3 regions of the Paenibacillus sp. FSL W7-1287 genome follow, and region 2 is predicted to be linked to each of the others. Evidence: riboswitches for the same ligand, from Rfam matches in the RefSeq annotation. Region 2 holds a riboswitch; each other region holds the start of a gene.
The links. Region 2 has a riboswitch for thiamine pyrophosphate ahead of NSQ99_RS13640 (ECF transporter S component). Riboswitches for the same ligand answer to the same signal wherever they lie in the genome.
Positions count from the first base shown of each region.

Region 1: linked by a shared signal. The riboswitch ahead of tenA (thiaminase II) and the one ahead of NSQ99_RS13640 (ECF transporter S component) in region 2 are both predicted to bind thiamine pyrophosphate.
Region 3: linked by a shared signal. The riboswitch ahead of NSQ99_RS12095 (ABC transporter substrate-binding protein) and the one ahead of NSQ99_RS13640 (ECF transporter S component) in region 2 are both predicted to bind thiamine pyrophosphate.

Region 1 is NZ_JBBORD010000001.1:1,466,732-1,474,906, reverse strand. It holds gene thiO (glycine oxidase ThiO) at 1-522, opposite strand, end outside; gene NSQ99_RS06660 (thiazole synthase) at 577-1,350, opposite strand; gene thiS (sulfur carrier protein ThiS) at 1,362-1,559, opposite strand; gene thiE (thiamine phosphate synthase) at 1,543-2,187, opposite strand; gene NSQ99_RS06645 (ThiF family adenylyltransferase) at 2,208-3,215, opposite strand; gene NSQ99_RS06640 (ABC transporter substrate-binding protein) at 3,238-4,248, opposite strand; gene NSQ99_RS06635 (ABC transporter permease) at 4,390-5,262, opposite strand; gene NSQ99_RS06630 (ABC transporter ATP-binding protein) at 5,423-6,241, opposite strand; gene tenA (thiaminase II) at 6,229-6,900, opposite strand; TPP riboswitch at 6,983-7,092, opposite strand; gene NSQ99_RS06620 (acyl-CoA dehydrogenase family protein) at 7,221-8,175, opposite strand, start outside.
Region 2 is NZ_JBBORD010000001.1:2,990,296-2,998,470, forward strand. It holds gene NSQ99_RS13615 (AraC family transcriptional regulator) at 1-201, shown strand, start outside; gene sigK (RNA polymerase sporulation sigma factor SigK) at 353-1,069, shown strand; gene erm (23S ribosomal RNA methyltransferase Erm) at 1,148-1,990, opposite strand; gene NSQ99_RS13630 (hypothetical protein) at 2,499-2,786, shown strand; gene NSQ99_RS13635 (LOG family protein) at 3,267-3,824, shown strand; TPP riboswitch at 3,903-4,015, shown strand; gene NSQ99_RS13640 (ECF transporter S component) at 4,092-4,661, shown strand; gene NSQ99_RS13645 (ABC transporter ATP-binding protein) at 4,678-6,273, shown strand; gene NSQ99_RS13650 (energy-coupling factor transporter transmembrane component T family protein) at 6,242-7,018, shown strand; gene NSQ99_RS13655 (TRM11 family SAM-dependent methyltransferase) at 7,147-8,109, opposite strand; gene NSQ99_RS13660 (zinc ribbon domain-containing protein) at 8,120-8,175, opposite strand, start outside.
Region 3 is NZ_JBBORD010000001.1:2,635,100-2,643,274, forward strand. It holds gene NSQ99_RS12065 (TatD family hydrolase) at 123-917, opposite strand; gene NSQ99_RS12070 (hypothetical protein) at 1,059-1,532, opposite strand; partial or broken gene NSQ99_RS12075 (IS1595 family transposase) at 1,605-2,409, opposite strand; gene NSQ99_RS12080 (ABC transporter ATP-binding protein) at 2,768-3,526, opposite strand; gene NSQ99_RS12085 (ABC transporter permease) at 3,526-4,299, opposite strand; gene NSQ99_RS12090 (MTH1187 family thiamine-binding protein) at 4,289-4,588, opposite strand; gene NSQ99_RS12095 (ABC transporter substrate-binding protein) at 4,648-5,676, opposite strand; TPP riboswitch at 5,925-6,034, opposite strand; gene NSQ99_RS12100 (glycosyltransferase) at 6,258-7,310, shown strand; gene NSQ99_RS12105 (DsbA family protein) at 7,574-8,175, opposite strand, start outside.

The sequences.
Region 1 (8,175 bases), 1.5 Mb from region 2:
GTCATAAATATGAACGCCTGCGTTGCGGCACGCTTGCTCTAGTGCACGAACATAATCTGGGGCGTACAGATGGCTCTCCTCTGGCGTATACAAGGCAGCACGCACCTCTGGAGACAGCAACGGCTCCAGTCGAAACAACTCCTCACCGTCAATAATAGCCCCCGTTGAGCCATACTGACGCTGCCAGTGTAAGCGTCCCTCTAAAGCAAGCAGATCTGCCTCGTGATACACGACATAAAGACTGCCTGAGCTCGTATATTCAAATGACATCTGGGATATTCGCTTTACCTCTTCCTGCCAATGCGGATATAGCTGCAGGCTTTGTAGACATAATTGAAAAAACTCATCAGGGCTTTCAACGTTTTCCGAGTAAGGTGCTAGCATGCCAGCCGCTGCGCCAGATGCTTGCCCGCCACACTCGTTACGCTCTAGTACGGTCACCTCATATCCCCGTTGGCGCAGCTCAAGTGCACAGGATAACCCGATGACGCCTCCACCTATGACCATAATCGATTCCTTCATCGTATAACCAACTTTCCTGCTGACTTCGTTCCGCTAATTAGGTTGACGCGCTAGTTAGCTCAGCTTAAAAGCTTCTAGCCCGCTGCTCGCTGATGCATATTTTTTCTTCGGAATTCTTCCTGCCAGATAAGCAAGTCGTCCCGCCTCGATCGCTACCCGCATCGCCTGTGCCATCTTGATCGGATCACGAGCCTTAGCGACTGGCGTATTCATCAACACACCAGAGACTCCTAGCTCCATCGCCTGCACCACATCGCTCGCTGTGCCGAGCCCTGCATCGACGATTACCGGCACCTTCGCTTCCTCTACAATAAGACCAAGATGATAAGGATTAAGTATGCCTAGACCTGTTCCAATCGGTGATGCCCCGGGCATCACAGCGGCTGCTCCCGCTTCTTCAAGCCGCTTACACATAATCGGATCGTCCGATATGTAAGGCAGCACGGTAAATCCTTCCTTCACTAAAATCTCCGTTGCCTTCAATGTCTCCAGCGCATCGGGCAGCAGCGTTCGCTCATTCGCGCTTATTTCAACCTTAATCCAATCACTTAATCCTGATGCACGAGCTAGACGAGCTATTCGCACCGCTTCTTCTGCTGTGCGAGCACCGGAAGTGTTCGGCAAAAACTGAAATTGCTCTGGCTCGATATGCTGCAGTATCGAATCATCCTCGGTCTGCTCCAGATTAATGCGACGAATAGCGAAGGTAAGCACCTCAGCTCCTGAAGCCCGAATCGCCTCCTGCTGTACATAAGGATTCGGGAATAACCCCGTTCCGATGAAAAATCTTGAATGTAAAGTTCGGTTACCTATTTTCCATGTATCCATCGTCAAGCTCCTCAGCCCCCTCCAACAAAATGAACAAGCTCAATCTTCATGCCTGGCTTGACGGCAGTATCCACCCATTGCTCAGATACGAGCACTACACCATCCGCCTCTACGACAATGGGCTTACTTGAAAGTCCAAAGTGCTCGACAACATCTTTAATCGTCTTCGCTTCAAGCTGCTGTACTTTCCCATTAATGATCAATTCCATGTATAGCCCTCGCTTTCTCCAGCTTGCTTAAAAATTCACGGCAGGTACGCTGAATATCATCACTGCCGACAATTTCACTAACTGCACATATCCGCGTGGCACCAGCTTTAATGACCTCATCTACGTTATGCAGCTTAATACCGCCTATCGCCACGAACGGGATTTTAATCGTACTCGCAACCTCCTTCACGTATGAAACCGTTACAGGATCGACCACATCCTCCTTCGTCTTCGTAGGATAAATTGGTCCAACCCCGATATAGTCCGCTCCATCACGCTCCGCTTGAATCGCTTCCTCGATTGCATGTGTTGAGATGCCTATAATTTTCTTTCCCATTCTGCGTCTTGCTTCGGCGAGCGGGACGTCGCCCTGCCCAAGATGTACCCCGTCTGCATCAACCTCTAGCGCGATATCGATATAATCGTTAACGATATATGTTACGCCGTACTTAGCAGTTAATTGGCGCAGTGCGACTGCTTTTTTGCGTATGGCCTCTATATCTCCCGATTTATCTCGCAGCTGAATAATATCAACGCCGCCTAATATCGCCTGCTCCATTACGTCGAGCATATCCCTCCCAGGATGAAACTGCTCACCTGTAATCGCGTATAACTTAAAATCCTTCATCGCTTTACACCTCCAAGTGATTACATACCGATATATCTAGCATAGATCGTCTTCGCTCGAACGAGATCCTCCGTACCCTGTACGAGCACACGCCCGTCAGCGAATATAACGAGACGCTCTCCTTCTGGAAGTTCTACCTTGAGTAAATAAGGATTGAATCTTATCGCTGTAGCTATCCCCTCAAGACGTTCCTTCCATTGCTTAAGATTCAGCTCTTCGCGACTAACAAACTGTACCGTCTCTCTGCCGCATAGTGTAACGACCAGCTGCTGCTCCTCTTGTAGTGCAGGGTACTGCTTCGTTCCACAGCAAGGGCAGTCTGGTCGTGGCGCATTGTATTTCAGCTCGAAATACTGGTTATGCCATATATCAAAAGTAACCAAGCTTTCTCTATGCTGCTTCTCTGCACCGACAAGAAACTTTAATGCTTCTACTGCTTGATAGGAAGCGACGATATCCACGACTGGCGCAATTACGCCGACCGTATCGCAGGTCTGCCCCGTGCTGTCTGCTGACTGAATAAAGCAGCGTAAGCAGGGCGTTTGGCCGGGAATAAATATGCCGCTCATCCCGCGAGAGCTTACCGCGCCACCGTACACAAACGGAATATTCCTTTGCCAGCATGCATCATTAAGCAAGTAGCGAGTAGCAAAATTATCCGTTGCATCGAGCACTAGATCTACTCCTTGCAGCAGTGCATCGATATTATTCAGGGATACATCCGCAACAATCGCCTCAAGCTGAACAGAGGAATTCACCTTACGAAGCTTGTTCTCAGCTGCGATTACCTTCGGCAGACTATCTCTTACATCATCCTCGTCGAACAGCATTTGACGTTGCAGATTACTGAGCTCCACATAATCTCGGTCTACCATCCGTACTAAGCCAACACCAGCTCGAACCATATGACTAGCTAATACTGTACCTAGTGCGCCCATACCGATAATACAAACTGAACTTTGCTGCAGCTTCTTCTGCCCTGCTTCTCCAATGGGCTGGAAAAGCATTTGCCGCGAATATCTCTTCATGCTCGGCCTCCTTCATCTGTCATTACAGGTTACGAAACGCATCCTTTGCCTCAATGTCTTTCTTCAATTGCCCTTGCTCGACTAGCCAGTCAATCGCATGCTGCCAAGACTGTTCGGACTGCTTGCCAAACGCTTCCGTGCCAGCATCCATCAACGGCAGCAAGATGGCCAAGCTTTGCTGTTCAATCTCAGCATCTAATGGAAAGTTATCACTTTGCTTATCAAGCAAGTATTGCAAAGCTTCAGATGGATGCTCCATCGTATACTCAAATCCTCGAGTGGCCGCCTCTATAAAGCGCTTGAAGACATCGCCTTTTTGCTCTATGCCCTTTTCGCTTGCTGTAAGCACCAGCTCATAATAATCTGGAACCCCATATTCTGAAGGGATAAATGTTTTCAGCTTCACATCTTCTTTCTCCAGCAGCAGCTTTTCATGATTTACGTAGCCGCCGATAATTGCATCGACCCGGCCTGTCGTCATCGCTGGAATTAAGTCCCAGCCAATATCGACAAAGGTAAGCTGCGACGGATCACCGCCGTCATGGGCAAACATCGTTTTAACGAACGATTCATATAACGGGATGGACGGATAACCGATTTTCAACTCAGCTAGATCCATTGGACGCTCAACCTTCTTATCATCCAGAATAAACAGCTGATTGAGTGGATGCCTAACAAGTGCTGCGACAGAGACAATTGGAATATCCTCGCCACGTGAAATCGCCACCTGCATCTGGTAGCTAATCGCTAAGTCAGCCTTTCCCGCTGCAACAAGCTTAATTGCGTCATTCGTATCAGCAGGTGTTTGCAGCTTTACATGTAGACCCGCTTCTTCAAAATAGCCTTGTGATTCTGCTGCGAATAAAAAGGAGTGCACAGCGTTCGGATACCAATCAAGCAGCACCGTTAATTCGTCCAATTGCTGCTCCTTCTCTGTTGCTTTTGGTGCAGCACACGCGCTTAGTGTCATCATCGTTACAATAAGAACAGTAGCAATCCATGCCCTTTTGAAGCTTCTCGTTACATTTCTCATATCTATCTCCTAATCTCCTATCTCTAAATCTATTTACTAATCATTTACTTGCTCGTTATCTACTCATTAGTAAGTGTTCTTTATCTCTCTAACAGCTTTTTAGTGTAAGCTTTTTTTATGTAAGCTTTATATCTTTAAACTTTAGTATCTGCGCTCACCTTTAACGATTCGCTCAATAAGCTGTACGGTAAGAAATAACATAATACCCATAGCTGACAGCAGCAGCACGCCTGTAAATACAGCTTCGCCTTGCAGCAAATTCGAGGCACGCTTCGTATACATACCCAAGCCAGCCTCGCTTCCAAGCCATTCTCCTAATGTCGCACCGCCTACGCTAATTGTGGCTGCCATCTTCAAGCCTGTGAAAAAATGAGGCACGGCGGAAGGTAGCTTCCATTTCCAAAACAAATCACCTTTACTTGCTCCCATCGAGCGCATCAATTCGCCAATGTCTGGATCAGCAGCACGCAATCCAGCGATCGTATTTACTGTAATCGGGAAAAATGTAAACAACACGACAACCGCTACCTTACTCCACAGCTCGTAGCCAAACCACATCACCATAATTGGTGACAATGCAATGATAGGAATCGTCTGCGATGCGATAATGACCGGATAGAGCGTTCGTTGTGCGATTTTTATACTATCAATCAATAGAGCACATAATGATCCTAAGAGAACAGAGATCATTAAGCCGATTATCGACTCGTTCAGCGTTATGACAAAATGCTTAGCGAGCACCGGCGCGTGTTCAACTAAAGATTGTAATACCGCAGACAGACGTGGAATAATGTAATGCGGAATTGGAAGCAGTCGCGTCAAGCCCTCCCATACGATTGCTAGAAGTAGGATAAAAGCTAGCAAAGGAAAATTAGCTAATAATTTGTGCCGGATCTGCTTATGTACTGGCTTATGTGTTTGTTTATCTGTTGCCTTACGTGCATTTATCTCACTGGAGACATCTTGTGTATCGTCTCTCCCTACCTTTAAGGCTGCCTTTGCTGAACTGTTCATTAGGTGTGTCACCCTTTCCTTTCCTAATGCTGAACGTAGATTCTCATATCGATCAGTCCGTTATGTTCAGTGAAACTCCAGCCTGTAATCATGTCGTAACCCTTCATATTCAACTTCATACCTAGCCTCATATACAGCCTCATGCTAAGTAGCTCCATATTCAGCTTTCACGCGGCAGGCTACCTCTTCCAAGCAGCTCCATCGCTCGCCGCTTTAGTGCTATAAACTCACGATCGAGCACGATATCGTAGGAGCGAGGACGCGGTAAATCTATCACAATCTCATGCAGCATGCTTACTGGTGAGCTTGCTGCTACGAGCACTCGATCAGCAAGCAAGATAGCCTCATCAATATCATGTGTAATGAATAATATCGTTTTGCGATGCTGCTCCCATACTTGAAGCAACCATTCCTGCATCTGAATTCGTACCATCGCGTCCAAAGCACTAAACGGCTCATCTAGCAGCAGCATCGAGCTTCCACCAAGCATCGATCGCAAAAAGGATACTCGCTGTCGCATCCCACCCGACAGCTCATGCGGATAGCTGTTCTCTGTGCCAGCTAAACCAAACTGCGGTAGCAGCTCTAAAGCTTGTTGCCTTGCTTTATGCTTGCTTACTCCTGACAACTCCAGGCCAAGCACTGCATTATCGAGCACAGTACGCCACGGCATTAAGCTGTCACGCTGCGGCATATAGCCTATTCGCATGCTACGACCAATTGCTTTCTCAGTCTTTTCAGCCTCTTCAGCTCCAATATGAAGTACACCAGCTATTGGCTGCAGCTGACCTGTAAGTAATCGAAACAATGTCGTCTTACCGATTCCACTCGGTGCAAGCAGTGCTACAAACTCTCCAGTCGGAATAGCTAAATCTAGTCCGTCAAACAGCAGCTTATCCTCAGTAAAACCGTATACGAGTCCCTCAACGACAAGGGCGTATTGTTCTATCGTCTGCTTAGCTTTGTTCAAACCGGCCATTCCTCCTGGCGATAAGCCATATCCCAGAACAAATATTCAAACTTTGAGGCGGTTACAAAGTGACGCTCTAATCGTGCAAGCTCTCGTTCTGGTAAGCCCTCAGCCAGCTCATTCATCAGAGCGATTGTCCAATCAGTCAACTCTCCAAACTCCTTAGAGCTATACATTAGTACCCATTCCCGATAAAGGGGATGCTCAAGAGCTTCAGGAATTTCAGCAAATCTGCATCCAGCCTCTCGGTAGCTCCACATACATGGCAAAAGCGCAGCAACTACGTCCGCTAGCGTTCCTTGTGCTGCAGCCTCGAGCATATATTTCGTATAGGCAATTAGTGTTGGGGATGGAGTCGTTAACTCTAGCTCTTCACGACTAATGCCAAATCGCTCTGCGTACTGACGATGCAGCTCCATCTCTACATGCAAAGTCGAGTGTAACAGCTCAGACATTTTGCCGATGGTTGCTAGATCTTGAGCTTTTATGCTGCCATAAGCAAACATCTTCGAATATTCGATTAGATACACATAATCCTGCTTCATGTAGTAAATAAAGCGCTGTGGGTCAAGCGTTCCATTGCTAAGCTCGGTGAGAAATGGGTGGCGGTGGCTTTGCTCCCAAATTCCACCTGCTGCAGCATACAGTCTTTCACTAAATCTTGTCATCTACTTTTCCTCCTTTAATTGGAAATATTGGCGTATTTAAGCACAAAAAAAACCATTCGAGAACTTTAAAGTACACGAATGGTTACAATTCGATAAAATTCTCTACGCCAGCATTACCTGGATCAGATTAACGGTCAGAAACATACGGTTTCTATCTCAGCCGGACTTTATCCAGCACCCGTGTATCAATATGAAGTTAACAATACTATAAATGATGTGTTAGATATTGGCAACAGCTTAAAAAAAATTTATGTCTATTGACTCTAGCAATCGGCACTTCTTGACGAGCTAGGAGCGCTAACTATACTGTTATACTCTCACTAATCCTGCTCATGCTCCTGTTTGTGTTCTAGCTCTAGTTCTATATCCTTTATCGCTAATCTTCCTAGCATCGACAGCACTGCATCCTCCATAGGGGGATTATGTAAGCCAAAACGCACATCACGATACATGCGTTGCAATGGGTGATCAAGCGCTAAGCTATGTGCTCCTACTATCCGCATCGCCTTATCAACAACCGAAAGCGCGGTTTGTATGGCAGTCACTTTAACCGCATTGAGCTCGATACTAAGCTGCTCAGGTGGAAGCACCTTCTGATCCCATCTCGCTGCTACGCTATACATAAAATGTCTCGCTGTTTGCAGCTCTAGCTCAATTTGACCAAGCTGCTGCACGATATGAGGAACATGGATAATTGAGGTTGAGAGTGAGTTCGGCTGGTAGCTATATGCGAACTTAATCGCTTCTTTCCTTGCAGCTAGTGCAATGCCGAGATAACAAGCTGGAATATGCAACAGATGTGGAGCGGCCAGCTGGGCTTTCTTTTTCGGAAAAACCGGAAAAACCTGCATAAGGGCAGAGGCCGGTAGGAGTACTTCCTCCATAACTAGATCATGACTCGCCGTTCCGCGCATTCCGAGCATATTCCATGTTTGTTCAATCCGTAAGCCATCGGCAGTTCGAGGAATCATAAACTCAACGGTATCCTCATCCAAGCCTGCAGTGACGAGAAAATAATCGAGTACTGGTGACAGGGTCGTAAACGTTTTACGACCATTAAGCACATAAGAGCCATCCGTGCATTGTAGAGCCGTTGTTTGTGGCTTTCCTCCGCGAGTTGGACTTCCAGATGCCTTCTCTGTTGCTGCTCGGTTGACAAGGATCTGCTGCTTAACAACCTGCTCGTTAAGTGCTGCAAGTGCAGCTTCAGACCACGGCTTATTGAGATTCAGCTCGAACATTACACTTAGATGCCAACCTACGCCTAGTGCTATC
Region 2 (8,175 bases):
GGTATAACACCCATTGAATATTTAATCCAAGTTCGACTGGAGCATGCTATCACACTATTAGTTGAAACGAATATGCCTGTAATCGATATCGCGTTCAGATGCGGCTTTAATCATTTAAGCTATTTTGGCAAAGTATTTAAGGATTATAAGGGCATGTCCCCGACTAGGTTCCGAGATGCTAATAAAAAAGCTAATGCATAACGATTAGTTGAACGTTCCTGTCATGAATGCTACATATGCTCGTACCTATTTTTAAGGTACAGGCACAACTGGGCAGCTACCCACATACATTAGAGAACAGACTGCAGCTGCCTTTTTTAGGCCCATGTAAAGTTCATCAGGAGGTGGAGCTATGCCTGGTTTTTTCACATCAATCGCCTTATTTATTAAGCAATTGACCTTATTAGTATCCTACGTCAAGAACAATGCTTTTCCACAGCCGTTGAAGGAAGAGGAAGAGCAGTATCATCTGACGCGAATGGCTGAGGGGGATGTAGATTCACGAAATACGTTAATCGAACATAACTTGCGTCTAGTCGCACATATCGTGAAGAAGTTCGACAATACGGGTGAGGATCAAGAGGATCTCATCTCAATCGGCACGATTGGGTTAATTAAAGCGATCGAAGGCTTTCAGCAAGGCAAAGGCACCAAGCTGGCTACTTTTGCTGCTCGTTGTATTGAGAACGAGATACTAATGCACCTTCGTTCCCTCAAAAAAACTCGCAAGGACGTTTCGCTTCATGACCCTATCGGCACTGACAAAGAGGGCAATGAAATAACTTTAATCGATATACTTGGCAATGAAGGGGACGATATTGCCGATCAAGTACAGCTAGAGATGGAAAAGAGTAAAATTTTCAAAAACCTCAGTATTCTTGATGATAGAGAGAAAGAGGTAATCATCACGCGATTTGGCTTACTTAGCGGCGGTGATGAGCGCACGCAGCGCGAAATTGCTAAGGATTTAGGGATTAGTCGCAGCTACGTCTCTCGGATCGAGAAACGGGCACTGATGAAGCTGTATCATGAGTTTTATAAGGAAAAGGATAAGTCGAGTAGGAGATAATATAGTGGTAAAGGCCAAGCTAGGTAGATGTGTCTACTTAGCTTGGCCTTTGTAATTGTTCCTGTTGTTTCTAATATATTAATTCCTTGGCCAGCGATGAGCAGGGACATGCTTCAGCATTGCATGAAATAGCGTCCCCCATTGATGCAGCTTCATATCCACTACGATATGCTCTCGATGGAGACCAGCTTGTGCCAATACAATTTTAAGCTGTGCTGGTGTAAAAATACCTCTGAGCACTTCAGATACCGGTGCCTTGTAGGCTCTAAGCACATAAGCTGCGAACGCAACAAATCTTTTCGCTTCTTGCATAGGAATTAAAGCCGTTTCTCTGCGCTTTATGATCATTATTGCAGCATCTACTCGCGGTGGCGGTGCAAAATCTGTTCTCGGAATGACGCTCTCGAGCTTGAACGTAAAGAACATTTTCCACATCAATAAACGTGAATCAAACGTAGTTTTTTGTGTAAACCGTTTTGCTGCACCCTTCTCTACAATTAATGTTGCTTTTTGCAGTGCTCTTCCTTCTGCACCAAGCAGCCTCTCTAGAATCGGCGTCGTAATTGAAAACGGAATATTCGCCACGACTGAGAATGAACTTGTTGGCAAGCAATACGTTCTAATATCCGCTTGAACGATTGAAATATGTGAACGCTCACTTGCAGTGACTTTGCTTTTCAGTGCTTGAGCATAAGCAGCATCGATTTCCACAGCAATAACCTTCCTTACTTGCTCGCCAATCGGGAAAGTAAGTCCTCCTTTCCCTGCCCCTATCTCAAGTACCAGATCATTAGACTTTAATCTCGCCACTTCGATCAATCTCCTAATCGTTTTTGGATTATGAAGCAAATGTTGACCTGTAAAATTAGGACTGATTTTCTTTTTGCTTTTCGCTCGGTTTTGTTTGCTATGCCTCATCATAGATAAATCCCTTCCATTCTTGTTTTTTTCAAAACAAAAACCGCTGTCTGCAGCGGTTTACTAGAAGGGAGCTTAACAATTTGCATACTCAAACAAGCCTATGCCACAACGATAAAATGGCAAAAGCTGAGCATGAATCATGTTCCATCTTAAGTAAATGATCTATTGCAAGCACAAAAAAGAGACAGCAATCATTACTGTCCCTAAACACTTTAAATAAGCGAGATATCCTAAAATGGGCAGACCGATTCCGTTTGCTCCGCACGCAGACAGAGCCTTTGTTCACTATTTAATTCGTAGGACAAAGTAAAAAACGCAATCTTCCGTAAGTTATAACACCCATAATTAGGACAACCCTCCGTTCCTCAAGTTCCTTCCATTGTAGCGTATATAAAAGCTTATAACAACCACCTCAGTAAAATTTGCAAAGAATCTTTATCTATCATGTGCTCCATAATATTCTGCCGCCTCATGGGCATACTATGGAAAATTCTGTAGGAGGTATTCCATGTCTAAAGATGGTTTTATGAATGAAAAACGAAGCGAGTCTACTGATCTTGCCACTGTAGAATCCCAGCGCAACGACCTTATTCCAGAAGAATTCGCGGACGGCCCATATGGTTCGCCTATGAATGCAGAACAACTAGGTAAGAGTACACCGTGGCGCAAGGATCAACGTCCTCCCAATCGATTTGATTATGAAGATCGAGCACAGCATGCAGGAACCGAGCGTGAGTACCCTGGTGATCAAGGACAAGGGAATGCCGCTTTAGATACATTTAATGACGAAGACTAAAGCTATTAAACAGCGGAAATATACTTCCAGACTGGCGGGTTTTATATCGCCGGCTGGAAGTGACATTAACTAGCTGCGCCTTACGGCAAGTAGGAGCTTGTATACTGAGCTTTATTCGATATGTCATAAAGGAATTCTCACTCCGAACCATTTTGCCATCTCAAAATCTCAAATTCCCCTCCACATGACATAACGACATATTCCCACCCAACATCCATGACACTACCAAATAATATTCAATGACGTTCTCCATCCTGCAAGACTTAACGTCCTGATCTTAGTCCTAACAACGTAGACGAAGTAATATGTTTGAATGTTGACAAGTCCAAGCGCATAAGGTTAAACACGCACTACACATTGCATTAAATGGCCCAAGCTTATTCTGCCGCATGCTTTACAGTATCCACATTTACTCCTGCTTGCTTATGTCTTTTGGAAAAATTATACTAAACCTATCCTAATGTAGAATGGAGAGTTGCTATGAAACGTATTGCTGTATACTGTGGTTCCAGTATTGGAGCTTCTTCTGACTATGAACAAGCTGCTATTGCATTAGGTAATGAGCTTGCTCAACGTGGCATCGGTCTCGTCTATGGTGGCTCGCGCACGGGCTTGATGGGGGCGGTTGCAGATGCTGTGTTAAAAGCTGGCGGAGAGGTTATCGGCATAATCCCTCATCATCTGGCACATCGAGAAATTGCCCACGAGCAGCTTACCAAGCTCATTAAGGTTGATTCAATGCATGAGCGTAAGCATCAAATGATGGATCTATCAGACGGCTTTATTGCTATGCCTGGCGGTGCTGGGACAATGGAGGAGTACTTTGAAGTCATTACATGGAGTCAAATTGGGCTGCACAAAAAGCCATGCGGTCTATTGAATGTTAAAGGCTACTACAACCCGCTAATCCATCTGTTTGATCATATGGTACAGGAGCAATTCTTAAAAGGACGCTACGCTGCACTTAATCTTGTCGCGGAGCAGCCTCACGAGCTGTTAGAGCAGATGGCTAATTTCCGCCATCCCGACGAGCTATAAATATTCCTCAACCTTTACAATTTCTTAATATACAGTTGTCAAGTTTGGAAATGTATAGTACATTAGATCACAGTTGCATATAAACCGTCCGGGTGCTTGTGGAAACAGGCTGAGATAGTAGCTATTACCCCGCTACTGACCGTTGATCTGAACTGGATAATACCAGCGTAGAGAATGGGTGTTTAGAAAAAGAGGGATTTTCTGACCGTCTGCGTATATCCAGACGGTTTTTTTGTGCATACAAAACAATGTTGGAGGAGTCAAAACATGAAAAAACTTAGTTTAGTAGACATCGTTGTCATTATAGTGATAGGTATCGTATTTGGAGTAATCATGAAGTTTTGGGACGATCTATACAGCGTAGTGAAGCCGTTATTGCCAACGCTGCGTCAATTAATTTATGGTATGTGGTTTATGGTCGGTCCATTTGCTGCTCTTCTTATTCGCAAGCCTGGGGCAGCGCTATTGGCAAGTGTTGCAGGTGCAAGTCTATCCGCGTTAGTCGGTAACGGTTTTGAGGTTCTAATGTACGGATTAATTCAAGGTCTTGGAGCTGAGCTCGTCTTCCTAGCATTCCGATATCGCAAATTTTCAATTGCAGTTGCAGGATTAGCAGGCATCATGTCCTGCGTTGGCGGCTTCCTGCTAGATCTAAGCTATGGTTACGCTGAATTGGAAACATGGGCATTAATCGTGAAGTACGGATTACGTGTCATTAGCGCCTTTATCTTTACAGGGATCTTCGCCTACTATATCGTGCTTGCGCTAGAAAAAACGAAGGTCACTTCGTTAATTCGCCCAATTGACTATTCAGAAATTGACAACCTTAAGCAGTAAAGAAGGAGTTTAACGGATGACGAATAAAGCGATAGGTGTTACGAAGCTGAGAGCCAAGTACAGTGGGGAAAAGCAGCTTATATTCAACGATCTCACCCTTTCCATCCCTCATGGTCAAAAACTACTGCTGCTTGGACCTAGCGGCTGTGGCAAGTCTACGCTTTTACAAATTATTAGCGGCATTATACCGGGAGCAGTCCAAATCCCACTGCTGGCAGAGCAAATTACAAAGCCAGAGAGCTGGGGCTTTGTCTTTCAAGACCCAGACACGCAATTCTGCATGAGCTATGTCGATGAGGAGCTTGCGTTTGTCCTTGAAAATCAACAAATCCCACAAGAGCAGATGAAGCAGCTCATTGAGGAAGCTCTGGAGCATGTCCAGTTGCACTTGCCCAAGCTACATACTCCGATTGCAGAGCTGTCACAAGGGATGAAGCAGCGTCTTGCTCTTGCGGCGGTATTGCTTCTTAAGCCGGATGTTGTATTTCTTGATGAGCCTTCTGCCCTGCTAGATCCTGAGGGCAAGCAATATATATGGGAAACGATCCGTAGCACGTTAGCGCAGCATACCGTCATTGTCGTTGAGCATCATATTGACGGTATTCTCGACTGGTTTGATCGTGTCGTAGTGTTAAATCGTCTAGGTGACATTATTGCTGATGGCCACCCGTCTCATGTATTTGCAGAGCAGAAGTCATTTTTAATGCAGGAAGGGATATGGTATCCGAATATATGGGAGGAGTATTTTTCTTATCAATCGAACTCACTAAGCTTAGCCTTCCGAGCTGAAGCTACTGCCGAGCTGCAAGCTCAACCAAACATTAGCGGTAGCCAACCATTGCTCGAGCTGCAAAACTTTAAAGTTAAACGCGGAGCGTATTCACTCGTTGTACCATATGCCGCCGCACAGCAAGGAGATTGGATTGCGATAAGAGGTGCAAATGGGGCTGGTAAAAGCACACTGCTGTTCGCATTGGCACGCTTGCTAGCCTCTAATGGCAGCTATCGCATCCAAGGTGAGGACGTGGGCGAGGACATACCTCCTTCGATGAGCTATGTCTTTCAAAATCCTGAGCTGCAATTCATTACAGATCGAATCATTGATGAGGTTACGCATTCACTTATCGTCAAGTATGATAAGGAACGAACAGAGAAGGAGCAAGGCGAACATTGGATAAAAAGGCTATTTGCTCCTAAACAACGCAAGAGCAGAATCGATCTTCAGCAGCTAACGCTTGAAGCATCAGCGGCACTCGAGCAGCTTCAATTAAGCGTACCGCCTGACCGACATCCTTATGAGCTAAGCATCGGACAGAAGCGTAGACTAAGCGTGTTGACAGCACTTGTCGAAAATCGTTCCATACTATTACTGGATGAGCCTACCTTCGGTCAAGATGCACGCAGCACCTTTATTATGCTTGAGTGGCTGCAGCAGCTACAGGCTAGTGGCGTAACGATTATGATGATAACGCATGATGAGCAAATTATGAGGCGCTTCGCAACACAAATTTGGCATATTGAGCATGGTACGTTAACGACATGTTTACCAGCACATGCGCTATATTCTAAGGAGGCAGACGATGAACAGCTTACTCAACTGGTTCACACCTAACAAACAAACCTGGCTACATCGCTGTAATCCTTCATTAAAATTTGTTGCCTTATTCGCTATCATGCTGTTTGTATTTTTCAGTCGCGCCATTGGATTATATGTTGGCTATATCATTTGCCTTAGTATCGTGCTCTGGTCTAGCAGTGGTTTCCCCGCGCGGAAGGTTGCCTTACTTCATATTCCGATCCTCATATCCAGCTTGTCCTCAGGTATCACCTTGACGTTATTCGGCAGAGGAAATGATATCATCTGGCAATGGTGGATCATAAAGATCTCCCATGAAAGTATTCATTCAGGTATGATGATCGGAACGAAGTCCTTATTAATCGGCATCATCAGCTTACTGCTGCTGCTTACCTCACCACCTGTAAAGCTGCTTTATTCATTTATGCAGCAGCTTCGTTTACCAGCTAAGTATGCGTATGCGTTTCTTGCAGGGCTGCGCCTCGTACCTTACATGATCGAAGAGGTTCAATTACGAAGACGAGCACTACGTATACGGCGAGTTCAAGCAGATCGCGGCTTTGCTAAAATCTATCAGATGATAAAGCTGTATAGCATTCCGCTAATTGCACAGGCGATCCGCAGAGCCCATCGCATCGGTATTGCAATGGAAGCAAAGCAATTTCAGCAAAAGCGAACCTATTATTATATCACTAGCTTCTCTGCCTACGATGGCATCTTTGTTTGCATCGTGCTAATATGTACCGCCGTCGCGCTTATCGTTCCTGAGCTCCCGGTATAATATTGAAAAGCTTCAGCTACATCCAACCTGATACATCTGCAACAACAACATGCCCATCACGTTTAGATTTCTAACCGTGATGGGCATTTCTAGTGTAATAAAAATGACTCGAGCGTGTATCCCTAACGCTATTGATCAAACTGTACAAGCCATATATCTCTCTTGAAATGAGTTTTCTGCACCTGTCCAGCATCGATGATCGTAGCTCCAATCGCCTGCAGCTCATGCTCGATTGGCTCGACAGAGACGATCACTGCTCTTTTCGCTAATTTGCTCAAGGCCTGCAGCATCTCTTTACGCTCGGACTCCGGCAGCACGGAGCAACGATTGTACGGCAAATCCAGCACCGCGACATCGTAATCATCCTGCAGCTCTCTCATATCGGCAATGCCGATGCTGCAGCTAAAATCGAAGGCAGCCATATTCTCACGGGCACCAACAACTGCGAGTGGATTAATATCATAGCCTCTTGCAGAGACTCCTTGATCGCAGGCCTGTAGCAAGACCGTTCCGATGCCGCAGCAAGGATCAAGCAGTGTTACCGTTGAATCCAGCTGAGGCAGTAGTGTATTGACCACTGCACGTGCAACGCGTGTACTTAACGCAGTAGAGTAGTGTCTTGGCTTGCGATCATATTGCTGCCACTTGCCAGCATGTTGCTCGTATATGCCGAGCAGCCACTCTCCCTCGAGCTGTATGACGCCTAGCCAAACATCAGGGGACTTAAGATGAATGCTGCCGCCAATCGCGGTCCCAAGCTCCCGCTCCATCCTTCTCCTCAGCTCGTAAGGCAGCTTACTCGCGTTACCGTCTTGGATCACCTCAAGCGCAGTAATCTTATATACTTCCTGTAGCTGTAATTCCGCTGCTTCATGGAGCAAGTCTTCGTAGCTTTCAGCACTGAGCAACACTTCCAGTCGGTATTTTACATATGGGCTTCTTTGCGGAGAAACCTCTAGCTCGCTATCTATAACTGCCGTTGATTGATACCAGCTTGGCTCTACACGCAGCATTTGCCTAATTTCCAAGCTGCATAAGGCTAGCTCCTGCTCATGGCAGGTATATCGATATATATATCGCTTACTATTCACACGAACCACCTTACTCATCGTCTCGCCGTGCTTGCTTCGTTGGATGGTTCAGCTCGATATATTGGG
Region 3 (8,175 bases), 360 kb from region 2:
TCAAGAGCACTGATATTCGCCTAAAAAAGCAGTAAGGAGCCTATAAGCGTTAGCTTACAAGCTCCTTGACATTGGTACATATACCTATATGTCTTAGAGGGAGGGGGTATTGTTTCCCTTCCCTATTCAAAACGATAAAACTGGTTGCTATTATGATACAGCTGAGCTGCTACTTCCTCGACATCTCTTCCAACGATGTCTGCAATCGCTTCAACGACTCTAACCACCATCGCGGATTCTGTCTCTCTCCCATGAAATTCGCCTTCAAATGGCCACGGTCCATCTGTTTCGACCATGAGCAGTTCTAGCGGATAGCGTTTAACGAGCGCTTGTATTTCCTGCTCGTAACAGACGTCTGGCGTGATAGAAATAAAGTAGCCTTGTTCAATCATACGATCTATCGTTGCTGCATCTCCCTTAAACCAGTGAAAATGCGCTCGTTTCATCTGATGCTTCTGCAACAAATCACATACCACTGCAGCATCCTCATATACCGCATGCAGCACGATTGGTCGATCAAGCTCCTTGGCCAGTAGAATAAACCGTTCTAACAGCTCGATATATGGTTGCTTATCTAGCTGCTCGCCTTGCTCCAAAAGCTCCAGTCCACGATAATAAGGCAGACCGACTTCCCCGATAGCAAAACGTTCTTTGTAAGCAGCTCGTACTCTTATCCATTGCATTAGCAGCTCTAACTCTTCTGCGCGAGGCAGTGGTTGTTCAGGGTGAAATCCATAAGCAGGCATTATCGTTGAGCGATAACGCTGTGCAAGTGCATAGGTCGCTTGCGAAGAAGGTAAATCCATGGATACAGCCACAATATACTTAACATTCGCTGCTTTTGCTTCTGCCATAAGCTTTTCAATCTGGTCATAATGATATTGCTCCAAATGAATATGGGTATCTGCGTAGTTCATTGCAAACCTCCTTATTATATAGGCTATGTTAAATTCTAATGTTGATATTTGATGATTAGAAAACCTCCTTAGTGAAAAGGCGGTTTTTTAAGCTATCGTTCCCGATAGCTTAATCGCTAAGACCATTAATCCACCAACTGTCTAAACTATTGGTCCTTCAATGGCTTTGCTAAGCTTCATATCGAAAGTGACAGATTGCTCATCTTTATTGCTGATATAAATGCGGTATTTCCCGTATTCTGGGACTTTAATAATGACCTCATCTTCTCTGCTCTTCACGATGTCGCTGAATACTTCTTCGGTATCTATAGACAATATACCAATCTCAAGTTCACCGTCATTTTCACTTACCACAGAAATTTTGAACGTCTCACCTTTACGAAATGACAATTCTCCGAAATTGTTTTTTGTTCCGCCGTCCATTGATATTTTTAGGTTCTTTCCGTCATTTGTTTCAATATTACCAACTTTAATTGATGATGTCTCTATTCCGCTATCTTGTATTACAGGGCTGGAGGGAGCTTGTAGTACATACTCCTGCTTGGCATTACCACATCCAACAATTAACCCCAGTACAACGCCTACTATCAAAACAAGATAACTTTTCTTACTCATATTGTCATCCTTCCTAATTACAAGTTCAATTCATCTCCAAATAATATATTTGTAAATTTATACTGAGTTAACTTACATGAATAAACAGGCACGATTTGACCAACATATTTTTCTTATTCCTTGAGGTATTCTCATATTCCTTGTGTCTATATAACGAAACCAAGCCAAATAATGTTGCAAATATTTGGTTGCAACACTATTAAAGCGGTCCATCCATTCCATTTTTTTAAGCGGCTGTGGCAGTACTTTACGTTTGGATATGGTACATGCCTTTCGCACGTTGTTTACCGTCGAAACTTGAAACATTAATGAGCAAAGCTTTTTGAATTCGCATAGGAACTGAATGCCCTCCACGAATCAATGCATAGCATGTTTGAGTCAGATAGATGACCACTAATCGCTTCATCCAATTTTGTAGTCCGAATGCGTCCACGCCCAAGTATGCCAGAGTAAGAATTTTCTGACGGTCATGAGCAACCAGTATGTAAACTTGATCGTGGCTAATACCACGATATATAGCTTTGCCGCCACGTTCACGAGGCTTGCGTTGGGGGTGATATTTCGTTTGCCTTTTTCCGAGTACAGAAAGTAAGTCTCATCCATCTCAACAATATCTTGAAATGCTTCGGTTGGAATCTGTTTTAGAGCAGAGAGAATCTTATGCCGCCAGTAAAACAAGGTGACATGCGTGACTTCACCGTTTAACTGCTCTGCACATTTTCTCAGAGAAAAGCAAAGCCCTCAATTATGCATTCAATAAAGCGAACCCAAACATGAGGTCTGCAGCGTACTTTCCATAACGCACGACAGAATGATTATTGCAATTCGGGCAAACAAGTCCATCTTTATGCTTCTGCTCTTGTATTTCATCAATCGCTGTACAGGAACCGCAACTCCCTTGGTTGTGATATTACACTTGTAATAGAACATTTATTCGTAATCATCAAATATCAACAGCCATTATGTAAAGCTTAAAGGTTATAATTATGCTTCAATAAGTCCTACTTTCAGCACCAAGGTTTATGCTTACGATGTGCGTTTCTTCAAAACGATGTAGTTGGATAAAGCAAGGGACTGAGGAGCGGAGCTAAACGTTTTCACAGAAAACGACTACGGAAGCATCCACTTGTAGTTGGTACGTGAGCACCGAAGTCACTGGCTGAATTCAAGATTCGATGTCGAATAAGCTAACAGTTTAACATCGTGATCAAAGTAGGACTAAAAAAGGTGCAGGCTTAGCCTGCACCTTGGGCCTGCAACAACCCATATATAAGCTGCTTTAATTCGTTAAATTCAGCCGTACTCCAAAGCTCTCCGCTTCTAGGACGGTCGAACGGAACCGACACCTCTTGAACGACCGTAGCAGGATGACTCGATAGTACGATGATTCGATCGGACAGCATAAGTGCTTCGTCTATGCTATGGGTAACAAGCAGCACGGAGCGACGGTTCTGCTCCCAGATTGACAGCAGCCATTGCTGCATATGCAGCCTTGTTAGCGCATCGAGCGCTCCAAACGGCTCATCTAGCAGCATTAGCTTTTGCGGTGACAGCAGCGCACGCAGAAACGATACACGCTGACTCATACCGCCTGACAGCTTATATGGATACTCATCACTGTACTCAGCTAGTCCTACACGCTCGAGCCATTGCTCGGCCTGCTGCTGAGTCTCCTTTTTACCCGCTCCTGCTATTTGCAAAGCTAATGCAATATTGCGTTTTACTGAATACCATGGCAGCAGAGACGCTTGCTGAGGCATATAGGCAATATGTCCTCGCTCACCCGTAATATTATTGCCTTCAAGCCAGATCTCACCTGTATCCAGCTCATTTAATCCGCCAATTAATTGAAATAATGTCGTTTTCCCACTGCCAGATGGACCAATCATCGATACAAACTCTCCATTTTTAACGGAGAGATTAATGTTGCGCAGCACCTCATGCCGCTCACCATTTGTTACAAATGACTTGCTTACCCCTTTTAGCTCAAGCATTAGCTCGCCTCCTTCCGAGGTCGCCAGCGTATGCAAAGCCTCTCCAGCAGCGTAACAAGCCAGAACAATAATAAGCTCGTCATCACGATCAGGAGCACGGTAGCGAATACGCGTTCCGGCATGTAGCCACGAGAAGACAAGATCATAAACCCTCCTAGTCCAACCTTAGGAGACAGCCATTCTGCTACAACTGCACTTAATACACTATAAGATGCGGCTATTTTTAAGCCGCTGAATACATTGCTTAGCGCGCTTGGCAGCTCCAGATGAATGAAGGTTTGCCATTTGTTGCTCCCGATCATCCGCATATAGTTATTCAAACTATAATCAATCTGCGCAAGCCCGCCCAGCATAGCGATACAGATTGGGAAAAAGCAAACAAGCACGATCAGCAGCACCTTTGGCAGCATTCCGAAGCCTAGCAGCATCGTTAATATTGGCGCAATGACGATAACGGGAATATTTTGCGACAATATGAGTACAGGGTACATGGCACGTCTTATAATCGGAATAAAGTGCAATAGCATAGCAAGTGCAATACCGCTTAGCGCACCGCCAACAAAGCCTAGCAGCGTGAGCTGCATCGTAGCCAGCCAATGCTCCATCAGTCTTGACCAGCTGTTGATCATCTCTTGACCTACGCCTATGGGAGACGGAATTAACCAGCTATATACCAGCTCATAGCGAACGATAAACTCCCATACGATGAATATGAGAAGCAGCATTAGCGCTGGCGGCCATATGCTGCTCCATAGACGCTTTCTACTGTCCATCCGGGTATTTCTCCAGCAGCTTATCCATCGATGCACCTTGTGGGTTGTAGGAAATTTTGATTTGAGATAATGCTCCTGGACATCCTGCCTCCGTCATCGCTTCATGCATTCGTTGAACGATGCGCAGCAGCTCATCCAGATTGCCTTCCATTGTTGTTTCCAGCGGAGCTACACGATACGGTACCCCTGATTCCTTAATGATCGCGATTGCTTGATCAACATAAGGTATGACACTTTCCCCGTTATTCGTTTTTGGTATCATTTGAATGCTCAATAATGCATTAGCCACTTAGCCTTCACTCCTCTTTTTAGTTTACTTATTAACAATTCGCCTTTGGCGTGTTTCACTTATTCTGGTAAAAACTCATTAGTAAATGCCGCTTCAGCTTCAAGCTCACCCTCTAGCAAGCCATTGCTGTACATCCAGTCAGCATATCCTTGCCATACGGACAGCTTCTGCTCACCCCAGCGTGGTGCATCGTCCTGATAGCGTGGGCTTAGCCATTGCTGACTTGCTTTAACAAGCTCTGCATTAAGATCTGGTTCTGCTGCAATCAATACATCTGCCGCCTCCTCTGGGTGCTCGATGCTGTACTGATATCCCTTTGCTACTGCTGCGACAAAGCTACGAACGAGCTCAGGGTCTTCCTTAATCATCGCTTCACCCGTTACAAGCACTGGCGTATAATAATCTAAATTTTCATTATAATCCTTCATATAGATCATATTAAGATCTACCCCTCGCAGCTCTGCTTCAATCCCTGTCCAAGCGTAGAAGATCCAAGCAAAATCTATATCTCGCTCAACCGCTGCAAAGAAATCACTATTGCCCATATTCACAATATCCATTTTGCTATAATCAGCATCTGCTGCAAGCATTAAGGACTCGATTGTGGCTTGCTCAATCGGAGAGCCCCATCCGCCATAGCGCATCCCTTCAAATTCCTTCGGTGTTACAATGCCTTTATCCTTAGGCGATGCAAAGCCTGAGGTGTTATGCTGAATAATGGCCGCAAGCGACACAACTGGTAAACCAGCGATGCGTGATAGCGTCACATTTTCCTGATAGCTTACACCAAACTCTACATTTCCCGCTGCAACATGTGCGTCTGCTCCACCATCTGCTGGAGCAATAATTTCCACCTCTAAGCCCTGCTCTGCAAAGTATCCTAGGTCACGAGCTGCATACAGTCCGGTATGGTTTGTATTTGGCGTATAATCCAGCATAAGCTGTACCTTGCGCAGCTTTTCCTCTGAGGCTGCTTCATTCCCCTTTGCTGCATTCTCCGCATTTCCTGCATTCCCCGTATTACCGCATGCTGTAAGCATCGCTAGCAGCACAACCATAACGAGCCATTTGGTGCTTTGAATTTTCATAGCTTTTCTCTCCATCTCTTTTTCTTTTTCTTTTTAGATTGACCATTTTGACACGCTGATCATCATAGGTATTAAAAAGACACCCTTCGCGTAGAGGAAGGATGCCTTGCAGCAACGTCATTACCCTGCTATGAAACAGCTTGCCCGCTGTTCAAACGTTCATACAGGTTAATTGATCGTTTTCGATGCCCGAATATGTATCTGCTCTGCTGCAGAGCACAAAAAAACCGGGCATAGAAACGTGGCCGGTTAATGTTATGGCACATTTCCTACGCTGGAATTATCCAGATCAGGTACGGTCGAGAACAGAACAGTTCTCCTCTCAGCCAAGTTCATCTTAGCTCCCGAAGTGTCGTATTCAATTGGTTAATCTATTGTTTATTATAGCAAACGGTTATTCATTTGGATAGCCCTGCTCATGATGAACACGTCTAGCATTGTAAGCTGCGTCTAAACATAGGGGTATACAGGCACATTCATTCCACGTGTCTAGCACTTTTCTTATGGTTGACTAATAGACTATACAAGACTATACAAGACTTTGATAAAGGGTGATGTTGTTGATTACGATTAGTTTATGTATGATCGTGAAAAATGAAGAAGATGTGATTGCTCGCTGTCTCAATAGCGTGAAGGAGGCTATTGACGAGATCATCATTGTGGATACAGGCTCAACAGACCGGACGAAAGAGATTGCTACCTCGCTCGGTGCAAAAGTGTATGACTTTGAATGGATTAATCATTTTGCAGCTGCTCGTAATTTCAGCTTTCAGCAAGCAACCAGTGACTATATCATGTGGCTTGATGCGGATGATGTACTGATGCCAGAGGATCTTGCCCGCTTACTTGAGCTGAAGCAGCGCGAGCCTTTTAACTACGATACCGTTACGATGAAGTACAATCTTGCCTTTGATGAGAATGGCAAACCTACCTACAGCTATCGCCGCAATCGCCTCGTTAAACGCTCCATGAATTTTGAGTGGATTGGTCCAGTACATGAATATTTATCTGTATACGGCTCCAGCTTCCACTCAGACATTGCTGTAACGCACCGGAAGGAACGTCATGCGTCCAATCGTAATCTCGATATTTACTTAGCTCGATTGGAGCAAGGAGAAGAATTTACGCCACGTGATCAATTTTACTTTGCAAATGAGCTGCGCGACCATGCCCGTTACGAAGAAGCCATTCAATGGTACGATCTGTTTCTTGAAGGAAAAAAGGGCTGGGTCGAGGATAACATTGCAGCCTGCTCTCGCAAAGCGCACTGCTATGCCCAATTAAAACAGAGGGAGCTTGCCATTCGTAGCCTACTGCAGACGCTTGAATACACGCCACCTCGTCCTGATTTTTGCTATCAGCTTGGCAGCTTGTTTTTACACGAAAAACGGTATCCTGAAGCCACTTATTGGTATACCCAAGCACTTTCAACATCAAAGTATATGACAGATATGAGCTTTCATAATCCTGCTACAGCGACATGGCTGCCTCATTTGCAGCTGACAGTCTGCTATGATCGAATGGGAAATATCGAGCAAGCCGTCGAACACCACAAACAGGCAAAAGCATTAAACCCGAATCATCCGAGCATTGTCTATAACGACAACTACTACAAGAAGAAAGGCGTTCTGTAACTGCTTCTTCAAGTGTACGCCTATTGCCGCAAAAACGGCTGCAAGATGCAGCCGTTTTTTTGTCGTGACCTTGTCACTATGAAATGCACTATTAATAATATCTAGCAAGGAACAGGAAGCTCGAATACATCGAAAATTGTACACATAATAATCGATCCATGGGCTATTCGCTTGCCAAGTTAAGTTTCTTCGTTCACCTTCGCTGCTCAAAGGAGCTGCTTAGCTTTATGAGCTAGAGCAGTACACCATACAGCACAGCATCGTTAATTGTTTATGGTCACATAGCGCTCTCCGACAATTTCCTTCACTTGATAATGCCCCTCAGAAAGCTCCTTTTCGATGAATGCATCAATTTCCGATTGTTCAACATCGTACATCACTTCAATCTCTTTTGAGAATAAAAGCTTTTCTTTTTCTAGTAAGCTTGATAGAGAAGGCTGTTGTTTCGGCTGCAGTTCCTCCAGATCGAGAATCTGCTTTAATCCGTCTACATAATACTCAAACGGTCGACCACCACCAATTTTTACACCTTTGTTTTCCTCATTGATCATAACAATGGTAGGGAATCCTTTAACACCTAATCGTCCTGCTAGAGTGAAGTCCTCATTCAATAATTGTTGTCCGATAGGTTGTTCCGCTTCATTTACAATCGCCTCACCATCAAGCCCAACCTTATTTACAATATCGATCAATATAGACTGATCTGAAATATTTTGGTTAAATGCGAATAGTTGTTCTCTTGTGCGACGCAGGAACTCATACGCTAACGCATCACTATATTTACTTTGAATAACCTTAAACACGCGGGATGGCGGGTAAGATGATTGAACAGGGTTGTCGATCATCAGTGAGCCGTCAATAGGCA